One region of the Labrenzia sp. THAF187b genome, then DNA from elsewhere that is predicted to be linked to it. Evidence: riboswitches for the same ligand, from Rfam matches in the RefSeq annotation. Region 1 holds a riboswitch; each other region holds the start of a gene.
The links. A riboswitch is a leader RNA that binds a small molecule or an ion and turns the genes downstream of it on or off. The one in region 1 is predicted to bind cobalamin.
Positions count from the first base shown of each region.

Region 2: another riboswitch for cobalamin. It lies ahead of cobU (bifunctional adenosylcobinamide kinase/adenosylcobinamide-phosphate guanylyltransferase); the one in region 1 lies ahead of FIV03_RS16710 (energy-coupling factor ABC transporter permease).
Region 3: another riboswitch for cobalamin. It lies ahead of FIV03_RS28965 (ABC transporter substrate-binding protein); the one in region 1 lies ahead of FIV03_RS16710 (energy-coupling factor ABC transporter permease).
Region 4: another riboswitch for cobalamin. It lies ahead of FIV03_RS31190 (CbtB domain-containing protein); the one in region 1 lies ahead of FIV03_RS16710 (energy-coupling factor ABC transporter permease).

Region 1 covers NZ_CP045344.1:3,642,170-3,645,498, reverse strand. The annotation lists gene FIV03_RS16725 (AraC family transcriptional regulator) at 1-33, opposite strand, end outside; gene FIV03_RS16720 (hypothetical protein) at 217-588, shown strand; gene FIV03_RS16715 (YHS domain-containing (seleno)protein) at 770-1,255, shown strand; gene FIV03_RS16710 (energy-coupling factor ABC transporter permease) at 1,349-2,029, opposite strand; cobalamin riboswitch at 2,083-2,294, opposite strand; gene FIV03_RS16705 (hypothetical protein) at 2,619-2,852, shown strand; gene aroQ (gamma subclass chorismate mutase AroQ) at 2,903-3,329, shown strand, end outside.
Region 2 covers NZ_CP045344.1:4,603,469-4,606,797, forward strand. The annotation lists gene cobN (cobaltochelatase subunit CobN) at 1-241, opposite strand, end outside; gene cobW (cobalamin biosynthesis protein CobW) at 276-1,394, opposite strand; gene cobU (bifunctional adenosylcobinamide kinase/adenosylcobinamide-phosphate guanylyltransferase) at 1,391-1,942, opposite strand; cobalamin riboswitch at 1,975-2,193, opposite strand; tRNA gene FIV03_RS21220 (tRNA-Asn) at 2,528-2,603, shown strand; gene FIV03_RS21225 (cupin-like domain-containing protein) at 2,969-3,329, shown strand, end outside.
Region 3 covers NZ_CP045345.1:239,023-242,351, forward strand. The annotation lists gene nikB (nickel ABC transporter permease) at 1-494, opposite strand, end outside; gene FIV03_RS28965 (ABC transporter substrate-binding protein) at 504-2,057, opposite strand; cobalamin riboswitch at 2,551-2,762, opposite strand; gene FIV03_RS28970 (DUF1801 domain-containing protein) at 3,120-3,329, opposite strand, start outside.
Region 4 covers NZ_CP045347.1:63,136-66,464, reverse strand. The annotation lists gene FIV03_RS32090 (DUF1636 family protein) at 380-775, shown strand; gene FIV03_RS31200 (hypothetical protein) at 778-1,302, opposite strand; gene FIV03_RS31195 (CbtA family protein) at 1,380-2,078, opposite strand; gene FIV03_RS31190 (CbtB domain-containing protein) at 2,080-2,250, opposite strand; cobalamin riboswitch at 2,283-2,510, opposite strand; gene FIV03_RS31185 (recombinase family protein) at 2,882-3,329, shown strand, end outside.

The sequences.
Region 1 (3,329 bases):
ATCCAGGATCTGGGTCAGGGCGTCATGTTTCATGAAAGGCCGGTTCCGGTTGAAGTGCTACTCCCGCATTTTTGCCTCAACACCGCAAAGCGCAAGGCTCCCGGACGATCGGTCAATTTTCAGGGACTTTCGTGCATGGATAGAACCGAAGTCGACCAACATCTTTGGGCTCGTGGGCAATTCGCCCGCATGAAACCAACCTGGAGCACCTGAAAGATGTCTGTTCGCTTCGTCACCAAGACCATGCACGCCTATCTCGATTATCCCGTCGCGATCGGCCTTATTTCCCTGCCCGTATTCCTTGATCTCGGCCAATCCAACCCGATCGCCTTCTGGCTATCGTTCCTGACAGGCTTTGCGGCCCTGGCGCTGACGATCCTGACAGATCACCAGACCGGCATCATCCGCATTCTGCCCTATTCGGTTCATCTGGCGGTCGATTTTGCCGTCGGCATCGTGTTCCTGGCAGCTCCCTTCGCACTTGGCTTCACCGGCCTCGACTTCGCCTATTACCTGGTAAACGCCATTGCCGTTCTGACAGTGGTCAGCCTTGCCAAACCGCAGGAAACGGTTGCGCAGGCCGCCTGACAGCCCCCCTTCAGCGCACAATGACACCGGCCTTCACGCCGGTGTTTTTTTGAGCTGCAATCCGGACGATCTGCAAATCTTCGGGAACTTGCGAACATGGAGACGCCTCAGCTTCGGACGCAAGGTAGAGACACCGGAGCAAATCCGGCCTTCAACCTTCACACTCTTTCAGGAGTAGAACATGTCCTTGATGAAATCCGCCATTGCCGCAACGCTGCTGTCTCTTGCCGCTCTGTCGGCCCCGGCAATGGCCGCGGACGAATACAACACCTCCAGCGGCCTGACCGCCGCCGGCAGCCCGCTCGGTCTTCATGGTGTCGACCCCGTGGCCTTTGTCAGCCTGGGCAACCGGATTGACGGAACCGCACAATATACGGCCGTCCACGACGGTGTTGCCTACTACTTCGCATCGCAGGAAGCCATGGATGCCTTTACCGCGCATCCGGATCAGTACCTGCCGCAAAACGGCGGCTTCTGCACCTTCGGTGTTTCAGTCGGCAAGAAGTTCGACGGCGATCCGCAGTTCGCGGCCGTTGTCGACGGCAAGCTTTATCTGTTCCTGAACGAGGCCATCTTCCGCGAGTTCCAGAAAGACCAGTCCGGTACCATCGCCAAGGCGGAAGCCAACTGGAAGAAGATCCGCTCCACCGAGGCAACGAAGCTCTGATTGTTCGTTGTCAAGGCGTCGTCGGAACGACAAACAAAAAGGGCGGCCCCGGGGCCGCCCTTCGTGACTTGAATTCAGCAAAAAGCCGAAGACTTAAGCTGCCGCGTTGTGCAGCCTGTTTTCGAAAGCAAGGTTCTTCGTCAGCGGTGCCAGGGTCTTGGCAGCGGCCAGAACAGCCAGGTCAGCCAGCGGCTCGCCCAGGATCACCAGCATGTAGGCAAAGCCGAAGGAACCGACGGAAACCATGTTCTCGGCGCCGAAGCCCTGGCCGTAGAATGCCCAGAACGCGACCCAGCCAACGATACCGGCCTGGAACGTGGTGGAAAGAGCCAGTGCCTGAACGTAGGAAACGTCAACATAGGCGGTCTTTTCCGGAATGATGCGGTTTGCCAGCAGGCTGACACCCCACAGCGGCACAAGCAGCGTGGTGACGTTGATGCCGTACTGCGGCAGGTCGAAAGGAGCAACCAGCGCCCCCTGAAGCAGAAGGCCTGCAGCAAGGCCGATTGCTGCCGGACCAGCGCCGAACATCAGGAACAGCGTGGAGCCCAGGATGAAGTGCACTTCGGAAACACCGACCGGGTAATGCGGCAGGATTTCAAAGAAGCAGAATACGGCAACCGTCGTGATGACGGAGCGAACGGCAAGGCTGAGAACGCCGCTTTTGCGGATCGTGTCGAGAGCCATTTTGCCCAGAAGGCCGAAGGAAGCAGCCGCGGTACCGTAGCTGAGTACGATTTTGGCACCGTCGACGATGCCCGGTTCGATATGCATGTCATTTCTCCTTTGCGCACCCTCCGTGCGCGAGCAGATGGTGTGAACCGGCCCCGATGGGACCGCTGGATGGCAGGTTTCCTGGCTCGCGAGTCTCTGCGCCGCCCGCCTTCCCGGATCGCTCCAGTGGCTTGTAGGGCTTTGCTCGTCGCATACAGTTGCGGGGGCAGCCACGGTATTGGTCCCTGTTGGGTACGCCTCACCGTGTTCCCATTTCATCCGCCCTTACGCTTGTTCGGGCGAAACCATCGCATCGTCTAGATTTGCAAGGATTGGCGATATTCTGCAAGCGAATTTTCGCCATATTCGGTCTGAATGCGACATTGCACCGAAATTTTGCCGCCTGAAGGCCGCCACCGAAATCAGCCGGATCAGCACCATCGACAAGCTTCAGATCTCGAAACACTTCTTCAGGAAATTGCGTCAGCCACCTGAAAAATCTGACCTTTGAAGCATCCAATCAAAGATAAAAATCAAAACCTTTGTTTATTAAACTTTTCTGTATTTAGGGTAATTGTGATTTTTACTTGCAGAAACCCTAACGAAAGATAACCTCACTCGCATACAAAGCACATCATGAGAGTTTGCAATGCCCTTTACCAAATTGGGAACGCTTATCGCTGGTGTCGTCTTTTTCCTTGGCTGCATTCAGCTGGCACTTCTGGCCGGCGTTACTCTGGGTGCAGTCACTGAACCAAGACCGGGTTTTTTCCTTGGCAATCTGACACGCGAACAGGCGCTCGACAGCGGACTATTGAAGATCATGGCCGCCGTCGCATTCGGCGTGATCACCGAGATCAGCCGTTCGGTTGAAAAGAAGTAGACCACAACCAAAGACTTGCCGCGGGCGGTGACCTGTGAAAGTCTTCGGCCATGTTGAAATCGATTCCCCTGACCGCTCTCGCGGTATCGCTTCTTGCTGCCACCGTCACTCCTGGCTGGGCGGCACCTGACAAGCTGTTCGGCGCTATCAACGAACGTCTTTCGTTCATGCAGTCGGTTGCAGCCTGGAAAGCGGATAACGACAAACCTGTCGAGGATCTGCCGAGGGAAAAGGTGGTGCTGGATGCAGCCCGCGAAAAGGCCGTCGAAAACGGCCTGTCGGCTGACAATGTCACCTTGTTTTTCCAGGCGCAGATCGATGCGGCCAAGGACATTCAAACCTGCTGGATCGAACGCTGGGAGAGCGGTGAAGCTCGTCCGCAGAACGTACCCGACCTGATCAAGGATGTCCGTCCGGAGCTGTTGCGCCTGGGCAACGAGATCCTGACGCTACTCGCAGAAAGCCCCGTCGAAGCCT
Region 2 (3,329 bases), 960 kb from region 1:
GCCGAGAGCCACGGACGGTCTGTTCGGCATAAAGATCGACCGAATAGGGATGCGACAGGGCCATGAGATTGGCGAGCCGCAGGTCTGCACGGGCTGTTCCAAGCCGTGATTGCGCAGCGGCAAAGCTTCCCAGCTCGGTGTCTGCAGCGGATAGGAACAGAATGTCGGCAGGGGACTGGTCGAGGTCGACCGCGTCCCCGCCGTCATCGATCCGGCGCGTCTGGCTGGCGAGAATGTGCATGCTTGGTCTTTATTTCCAGCTTCTATCCAGCGTGTCAGGCAGCAGCCGTCAATTCACCCAGCAGGCTACGAACCGCAGTCAGGTCGAGGCCCTTCAAACCGATCACGACCAGTCTGCCGCTGCTCTCGGCGCCGGCGGCGAACCAGGTTTCGACACGCGGTCCGACAGCTTGAACCATTGCAGGCGCTGCCTTGCCCTCAATTTTTACAGCCCCCTTGATGCGAAGGACGCCTTTTTGCGCCATGGCTTCCAGAACCTTTGCCTCAGCATCTTTCAGGCTGGCGAAAGACGAGACTGCCAGCACGTGACTTTCAAAATCGTCGTGATGGTGATGATGGTCGTCATGGCGATGATCATGATCATCACCATCGTGATCGTGATCGTGATCGTGGTCGTGGTCATCATGATGGTGGTGATGCTCGTGCCGATCAGCCATGTCGTCCTCGGCAGCAGAGCCCCTGCCGAGCAGAACTTCAATCGGAAGCGTGCCTTTTTCGGATGTGACCACGTGAACCGCCGGACGAACATCGGCGGCGATCTTCTCATGCACCTGCTTCAAGGCGTCTTCGGAGACGAGATCTGCCTTGTTCAGAACGACGAGGTCTGCGCAACGCAATTGGTCGTGGAAGAGTTCTTCAACCGGACTGTCATGATCAAGAGCTTCGTCGGCAGCACGTTGCGCGGAAAGTGCATCTTCATCAAGTGCGATCCGGCCTTCGGCGAGTGCTGCAGCATCCAGCACCGTGACAACACCATCTACCGTTACCTTCGGCTTGACGCTCGGCCAGGAGAAGGCCCGAACGAGCGGCTGCGGCAGAGCCAGACCAGAGGTTTCTATAACGATATGCTCCGGCGGATTGTCCCGCGCGAGCAGCATTTCCATGGTTGGCAGGAAATCGTCGGCAACGGTGCAACATATGCAGCCATTGGTAAGCTCAACCACCTCTTCCGCGGCGCAATCGGGATCAGCGCATCCATTCACAAGGGACCCGTCGAAGCCCATGTCCCCAAACTCATTGACGATAAGGGCAATGCGTTTGCCATTGGCATTGGTAAGCAAATTGCGGATCAGCGTGGTCTTGCCTGCTCCGAGAAACCCAGTGACGATCGTTGCCGGAATTTTTGCGCCCGGCTGCAAGGATGAAGTGGTCATAATTTGATATCCGGTTGTGAGGTGGGTTTCAAAAGTATCGGCAGGCCCGCAGCAACGAAGACAACCTGTTGGCACCTATGCGCCATATCCTGGTTCAGTCGTCCCTGCACATCGCGGAACGACCTCGACAGACGGTTCTCCGGCACGATCCCCATACCAACTTCGTTGGAAACGAAGACGCACGGCCCCTGAAGACCCTTCAGAACCGCGCAAAGCCGCGCCGTTTCGGCGGGGATGTCCTTGCCTGCAAACAGCAGGTTCGACAGCCACAGGGTCAGGCAGTCAACAAGGACCACCCGGTCTTGCCTGCATTCGTTTTCAAGCACGTCCGCAAGTTCGAGCTGTTCTTCCACGGTGCGCCAGGACGGTCCGCGTTGATCTTTATGAGCGGCGATCCGGCTGGTCATTTCATCGTCGTGGGCAGCACCAGTCGCGATATAGATTTTTTGCAGACCGGTTTCATGGACAAGCTTCTCCGCGAACCGGCTTTTTCCGGAGCGGGCACCGCCGAGGACCAGCGTTGTCCTCTCGCCGTTTGAATGCGTCATTCCTTCTCCCAGCCGTCCGCCCGACAGCGCCATAGGGTTGACAATGTGACGGCCGGTCTCCTGGCTTGCGGCTCAGCGCGGTCTGTACCCCTTCCCGGCCCCATCAGGACGCCAGTGGTTTTCGTACAGCCACTCACCGCTCACAGTTGCGGGGGCAGCTCCGGATCTGGACTTGAAAAAGACCGCACCGGATTCCCGTTTCATCCGGATCAGGCAAGGCCTTTTCCGGAACCGTCAGTTTCTTCCTAAACGTATCTTGAGGCCGACACAAGCAGCAGAAAGTCGCTGACGACTAACCTTGAAAATCGGCCAGGCAGTCAACACGGACGCCTTCTTGCGCCAAAGTCAGAAAAAGGCACAACGGATTTAGTCTGCCCGGGGTGTTCCAATCGTAGCGAAACGTAGGGTTTTCCAAGCGCGACAGAACGCCTAGCCATCTGAAATATATCGAGTTTTCCACACCGAGATCAAAAAAATGACGGCTTGATGAAAAAAACGCCCTCGGGGGCTTGGCAAACGGATCAAGCCTTTGATATACGCATCTCCATCGACGGGGCGGCAACGCGCTGGCCCCGAGCGTGGTGATCCCCAGTAGCTCAGTTGGTAGAGCAAGCGACTGTTAATCGCTGGGTCGCTGGTTCGAGTCCGGCCTGGGGAGCCATCACCACCTATTCCTAATCCTCCCGAATGCTGCATTTCTGAAGACCGGAACGCTGTTCAGTAACCGGGTTGATCTTATTAACGCGTGATCTTGCAGCAATCTGCACCGCCTCAAAAATCGACAGTCATTTGATGCGAACTCGTCTTTCGCGGCAGTAACGTTCGGTACCATCTTCCTAAACAACATTTCCTGGCTACGTTTAAAACGAAGATCGCTCCTCCAGTGGCTCTGCGTTGTTGAATCGCGCTTCTTGATAAAGCTCAAGGTTGCTCCTATCGTAATTTCTCCTAGGGGAGCATCATGAAGAATCGCAGCTAAGTCCAGCGCCCCTGAACCCGCAAATCTTCAAATGCGTGGTACCTTTTATGAGCGGCGACAACACGCACACCATTGCCACCGTAACCGCAGCACCAGGTTATGCCGAATTTCTTGAAGCCTACTGCGACAAGGAACAGCCCCTGCTGATCAAGGGATTGGCGAAAAACTGGCCCGCGCGGGAAAGGTGGCAATCCGGCCGATTACGAGCAGAACTCCATACGCTGCCAAAGGTCCGCGACAGAGGTGTCTTTTTCGTCAGCCGCTCACCAGTACTGGAACAAGATATCGAGATGCCGGAATTCCTGAAGAAAATCCTCGCATCCGACCGGATAATGCAAGATTCCGTTGCCTGGAGATTCTGGATCAACAGCAGGAACAACCGGACAGAATTCCACTACGATACCAACG
Region 3 (3,329 bases), on a different replicon from region 1:
GCGAAGAGATATATCAGCAGGACACCCAGAAAGAAGTTCGGCAGGGATTCCCCCGTCAGGCTCAGGATCCGGGTCACATGGTCGACCGGTCGTCCGGCGTAAAGCGCGCCCAGAATGCCGCTCGGAATCGCTATTGCGAACATGACAACAAGCGACGCACCGGCAAGGATGAGCGTTCCGGGGATGCGTAGCGCCAGTTCGCCGAGGATCGGCTGCCGGCTGCGCAGGGAGGTTCCCAGGTTTCCTTGCAGGATCTGGCCCAACCAATTGGAGTACTGGACGGGGAGCGGATCCGACAGCCCGAGTTTCGTGCGCAGGTCCTCGATGTCGGCCATGGTGAGCTCGGCGCTGCCCGCTCCCGGATCGAACATCGTGAGAAGGACGGCCGTCGCCGGGTCCCCCGGGATGAACCGCAGCAGCAGAAAGACCACCAAGGTTGTCCCGAAGAGGACGGCGACGGCGGCCGCCGCGCGCCTGAGTGCATATCGCAGCATGGGCCGGCGTTACTCGGACGCGATATACATGCCCGGGGTGATGTCCCGGGGGCGTTCGGGGTCGACGCCGCGCACATCGGCCGCAAAGGCAACGGAAAGAACGGCCGTATTCGATACCCAGACAAGGCCGGTGTCATCGAAGACGATGTCCTGGATCTGTCTGGCCAGCTCGAACCGTCGTTCCTGGTCCGTTTGGGTGCGCAATTCGTCGAGCAGGGCATCGACATCGGCGTTCGAATAGTCCTGCCAGTTGCGCACGGAGTCGGTGTGGTACCACTGGTTCAGCGTGCCGTGCAGGTCGCCCGTCGGCTTCGGGCAGGAGCAGTAGGTGGCGATGTCGAAGGCGCCATCCAGCATGATCTGGTTCGAGGCGGCCGGTTCCACCACTTTCAGGTTCAACGCCACACCGATCTCACGCATCTGGGACTCCAGCGCGACGGCGATGGTGTTCCACCAGCCGTAGGTCAGAAGATCGAATTCGAGCCGCTCTCCATCCTTCTCGCGGATGCCATCGCTGCCGGGCACCCAGCCCATCTCGTCGAGAAGAGCCTTCGCCTTTTCGGCGTCCGACACCTGCGTCCGGTCGATCGCATAGGGAAGGCCGGCCGGAAAATGCCCGGTCGGCATGACGGCGAAGGGGGCCATGATCGAATTGACGATCTCGTCACGGTCGACTCCGAGGCTGATGGCCTGGCGCATTTTCAGGTCTTTCAGCAGCGGATTGTCGTAGTTCATCCAGATGTTCCACGTGCTGCGTGGCAGTTCCGCGATCGTGAAGTCCTTGCTGAGCCTGTAAAGACGCAATTGCTCGAACTGCACGTTGCCGTCCATGTCGGCTTCGCCGGACTTCATTGCGAGGTAGCGGGTCTGGGGATCGACTACGAAACGTGCCTCGATGCGTTTGAGCAGGGGCTGTTTGCCGTGATAGTTCTCAAAGGGTTCACCAGCGATCAACTCGCCCGGGACGAATTCCACCGGCCGAAAATAGCCGGTCATGTCACCCGTCGTCGCATATTGATCGCCGAGCTCGTCGATGATGGCGACGTTCTCGATGGCGAGTGTCGTCGTCTTGTAGAGAAAGGCTGGATCTTCCGACAGGGTACGGATCTCCAGCGTCGTCTTTCCGACCGGCGTGAACACCACGTCCTTCAGGGAACTACGGGCGCGAGGATTGTTTTCCTGGTGCCGGCGCAGCGAGGCGGCAACGGCCTCTGCATCGGCGGGCGCGCCGCTCCAGAAGACGGCATCCGGTTGCAACTCGACCCGCCACAGGGTCGGCTCGACCAGCTCCCAGCTGACGGCTAGGCCCTTGAAGAGCGTCGTGCCATCGAAGGATTCATAAACAAGCGGCTCGGCGAAGCCGTTGTCAATAAGCCGCTGGGCATCGATGTTGGTCGGGTCGAGCGAGCGCGGCATATTCACCGTGACGAGACGTAGCACCTGGTCTTCCGGCGCAGCCATGTTCTCCTGCGCCGCGGCCGCCAGGGGCGCTCCTGCCAGCAGCGCCAAGGCTGCTACTTTTAAAAGACGCGCAAACGCGCTTGGGATTGGTGCCGGTGTCATTGATTTGCTCCGAAGTTTGTCGGGAGGGAATAGATGTGAGAGGCGATTTTGAAGCTGGCGATTGCTGTTCAGCGGGAACCGCAGGATCTGCAGACGTGCCGGAAGAGGAGCATCAGAGAGAGCGTGCGGAAATACGAATGGCGGCGTGATGAGAGCCGCATGCGCGAAACCGTTTGATATCTTGTCTGTTCATCGCTGCCCGCTCTTGTTCGAGAGGTGTTCAGGCTCGTCAAATAGTAATGTTATTACATTACAGAAAGCTGATGTGACAAGCTCTTTTCTAGGGCATTGCTGGCGCATGGCGCGTGTAGCGGGCGGGCCCAGGCTCGAGACGATGTCAGATGGCTGAAATTTTGTTTGAGACGATTCGAGGTCTGTCCGGTCCATATCGCCCTCCGCGAAAGCGCGGGGCGTTGGCGAACCGAATGTGCAATTGTGTCAGCAGACGCTGAAATGCCATGTCACTCGCTCCTCCGGGACACCCCGCCCGGGTTGAGGTTGAAGATGAAATGGCAGGTCTCCTGACTTGCGGGTCGCTGCTTGCCTGATCCTTCCCGGTTTGACCCAGTGGAGTTTTCAGGTTCGCTCGCCGCTCACAGTTGCGGGGGCAGTCACGGATTTGGTGCCTTCTGGCTACGCCTCACCGTGTTCCCTTTTAATCCCGTTGGCGGCCAGCCTTCGGGAACCATGGCCGATACAATCGGGGGCCTTGTCATTAGTGTCAAGTCGCCAATTTTGAAACAGGGATCCCACAAGGCACGTTTTGCTATTGCGGGGCTCGGGGCGTCTTTTATCTAAATTCGGATTGAGTGCAGGCCATATCGCCGTGCCTCTCAGCGCAGCACTCGAACCCATGACGACTTAGGTGACGCAAAGCAGCCACTGGACCAATAAGTGTTGAATGACAGCAATGGTCCAGTTTGTGTTAACCAGCTGCCAGGCAAGGTCTCGGTCGGGATGCGGTGCCACGGCAAGTCCGCTTCGAGCCCAATTTGGCAGATGCTGCACTTCGAACAAATGTCTGGCTCCGTTACCTGACAAGCTGCGGGCGTTTGCCACGAGTCAGTTCATGTCCAGTTCAATTGCTTGACGAATATAGTGCCGGAACGGTTCTTCCGGGTAGTTTTCCATGGTTTTGACCTGCACGGTTCTGGAATGCTTGCCAGACCCGCGCAACATGTCGAATGGATCATCAAAATGGGCACCCCTCGTGAAAGAGAAGGTGACGCAAGTCTTTGTCGGACTGATCGCCACGACGTCTCTGTTCATTTT
Region 4 (3,329 bases), on a different replicon from region 1:
TTAACGAAAAACGTGGGTGTCTGGGTTACGTCTAAAACTTCGGCATCGGCGCGGTCCTGATTAATACTCGCTGCTATAATGCATTCTGGGATCTGAGTTCGCGTAGCTTTTGGGTCGTTGCCGGCCTCTTTAGCTACATTGGTCGGGGCACAGAACACTAGCCAGTAAGCGCGCGCAGGCCCGTCGCGGTCCAGCAGAATGGGCAAACCTATAGCCGTTACCTGTTGCCAGGAATTCACGAGATTGCGATTGGGCCATAAGAAGTTCCTGAGTCGGGTTTCCAAACTGGTGAGTTGTTTACACCCTCTAGCCACTTTAGGTTCAAGCGATTTCGCAATTGTCGGAATGAAATTGTTAAACACAGTACGATCTAACTCGCATGACGAATAATGTATTGCTTTGTACGTTTTCGCTATGCTGTGCCACCGCTCCTGTCAAAGGTGACCGAATGAACCGTATTATCGTTTGCAGTACATGCAAATGCGACCCTTCGCCAGATCTTGATGCATTGCGTCGATCGTTGAACGAATCAGGAATGGCGATTGAGGTTACACAGATTGAATGCATGGGGGCCTGTGAACAACCGATTGCGGTGGCGTTTCAGGGGGTTGGTAGAGCGGCATACCTTTTTTCAGGCCTCATCTTTCCAGACGACATTGCTGACATCATCTCGACGGCCCGAAATTTTCTGGCAACGGACAAAGGCTGGATCGAAGACGCCCGACCATGTGGACGTCTCCGTTTCTGCCTCAGAGCGCGCATTCCGGCGCTATAAGCCTATTCCACGTTCACAGTCACCGTAGCCTTAAGCGGTTCCGTCTCGACAGCGAGCATGCGGTGATCGTTGGAATTGAGCGTAACCTCAACCGTCGCATCACCTTTTGGAAGAGTCGGCAGGTGGAGCCATGCACTGTAGTGCCGCGCGACCTTCACGCCATTTACATATACGTGGGCATGGCCCTCGCCCAACACATGATCCGAGCCTGCCCGCTCCGGAGCAAAGCTGAAATTTTCCGTCATGATATGAAGATTGTAGCCGCTAACCGGATCCTTCGAGACACTGATTTTCAAGGACGGTGCATCGGGACCGCCAGGTACAGAGGTAGTCCTGTTGTGGTTGTGGCCAGCGGTTTGGCCGGAATGATTAGTTTTGAGCTCCACTGATGCGGTCTGCATCTGGTGATCGCTGGCTGATGAGTGGTCATGACCGTCAAGAGCGACACCATTGCTTGCGGCAACAACAAAGCCGATGCCTCCGCCAAAGACCAGCCCGATGGCGAAGAGTGCGAGAGAGCGTTCCATGGGGTTTCAGGTTTCCTTAAAAAGAAACCGGGCAAAACGAGATGTTTCGCCCGGTCGGTTATGATTTAGATTCCGGATCAGGCCGCCTGCGTTGCGCCGACCCTCGCCCCCTCGCGCTGCCAGAAAAAACCTGCAAAACAACCAAGCAGAAGCCAGGCTGCCATTCCGACGCCAAAGGCACGGCTGGCAAACATTGCCCCGATCTCGGTCGGAACTGGGCCGGTGAAGGTGTCCGGCTCTGGCGCGCCGATCACGTGTGGTGCCAGCAGCAGCATTGCTGCTGCGCCCCAAGCCATCCAATTGCGGCCGAATGCGATCAGCCACAATCCGGCGCCTGCGGTAAGGACGGTCGCCCACCACCAGATCTGCCGGGCAAAAACATCCGCCGCCGCGACGCCGGGCACTTCGGGAGCTAGGCTGAATCCGGGCGCGAAGTGGAACGCGACGAACCCTGCAACACCCCAAAGCAGGCCGTTGCGACCCGTTATAACCGCACCGCGCATTTCGGCAATTGCCATGCCGGCGAGCAGAATGAAGGCATAACCGGTATAGGTGAGCATCGTGAAGATGACGCTCAGGCCATCGCGCAAAGGATCGATCCCGCCCAGCTCTTGTTGAGCGCTGACTGCCTCGGTTCCGAAATGGACCAATTCCCCCGATTCATAAAGCTCCGCATGGAGAAGGACTGGCTGAACAAAAATAAGCTGTAGCAGGGCCGCGATAAGCCCCGCCGCAGCACCAGCGAACAAGCCGCTGACCAAGAGGCGAGTCAGCATTTTAGTGACACGGGAATCCGGTCGCGTGGCGCACATCGTGTGCTGCGTCGTGCAAAGCGCTCGCCTGCACGTGACCCGTGATCGAAATAATCGCGACACCCAGTACCGCAGCAAAAGCAAGCGATACGATTTTCGTCGCGGAAACGGTGGTTTTTGCAGATTGTGTCGTCATTTTATCCTCTTTGCTGTCACACCCGACAGAAGGGTTTTCAGTGAATGTCTGGCAGGTCTCCTGGCTCGCGGGTCGTGGCGCTTTGCCGGGCCTTCCCCACAACATTCGTTGCAAGTGGCATGTCCGGTCAGCACTCTCCGCATACAGTCGCGGGGGCGGCTTCGGCTCCTGACGCCCTGCATGGGTCCGCCATATCCGAATTCCCTGTTCGTTTCCCAGCACTTTGTGCCGAATGGAAAACCAAACAGGTTTTATTATGGCGCATTTTTTTTGATCGCGAAAGCACAAATCCGACACGTAATTGATGCGTTCGCGATGACATTCAATGCCTGGGAACTTGCACACTGTCGGTGCCGAAGCTCGATTTCAAGCCGGTCGACAGGCGACGGGGAATAATGATGGATCAGACTGTTTTCTCTGTCGGGATATCGAAAAATTCCTGCCGTCCCTGGTCCTTGAAAAGCAACCGCCGGGCCATCTTTCACTCCATACTATGACTGCCGATGACCCATGTCTGTGTCCGAAAACGTCCGATTGCGTACAGGGGCAAAACACCCTGTCCACAAATTACCTTGACATCATTCTGGACAGCTAACTAATTTGAACAGCCTTTTCGGACAGGAATGACGCTATGTCACGCACCTTTGCCTATACCCGCGTGTCAACGACCGGACAGACGACGCAAAACCAGTTAGAAGAAATCCGGGCGGCGGGGTTCCAGGTCGACGACCGCCGGATTGTGACCGAGACTATTTCCGGCAGTGTGCCGATAACGCAGCGTCCGGAATTCGCTCGGCTGGTGGACCGTTTAGAGCCGGGCGACATTCTCATCGTGACGAAACTCGATCGCCTCGGCCGGGATGCGATAGACGTCAGTTCAACAGTAAAGGCATTGGCCGACGAAGGAGTACGGGTATACTGTCTTGCACTTGGCGGTGTCGACCTGGCGAGTTCCGCCGGCACGATGTCCATGAACGTGCTCAATGCCGTTGCCCAGTTCGAGCGGGATTTGCTCATCGAGCGAACGCAGTCAGGCCTAAGACGTGCCAAGTCCGAAGGGAAAGTTCTGGGTCGGCGGC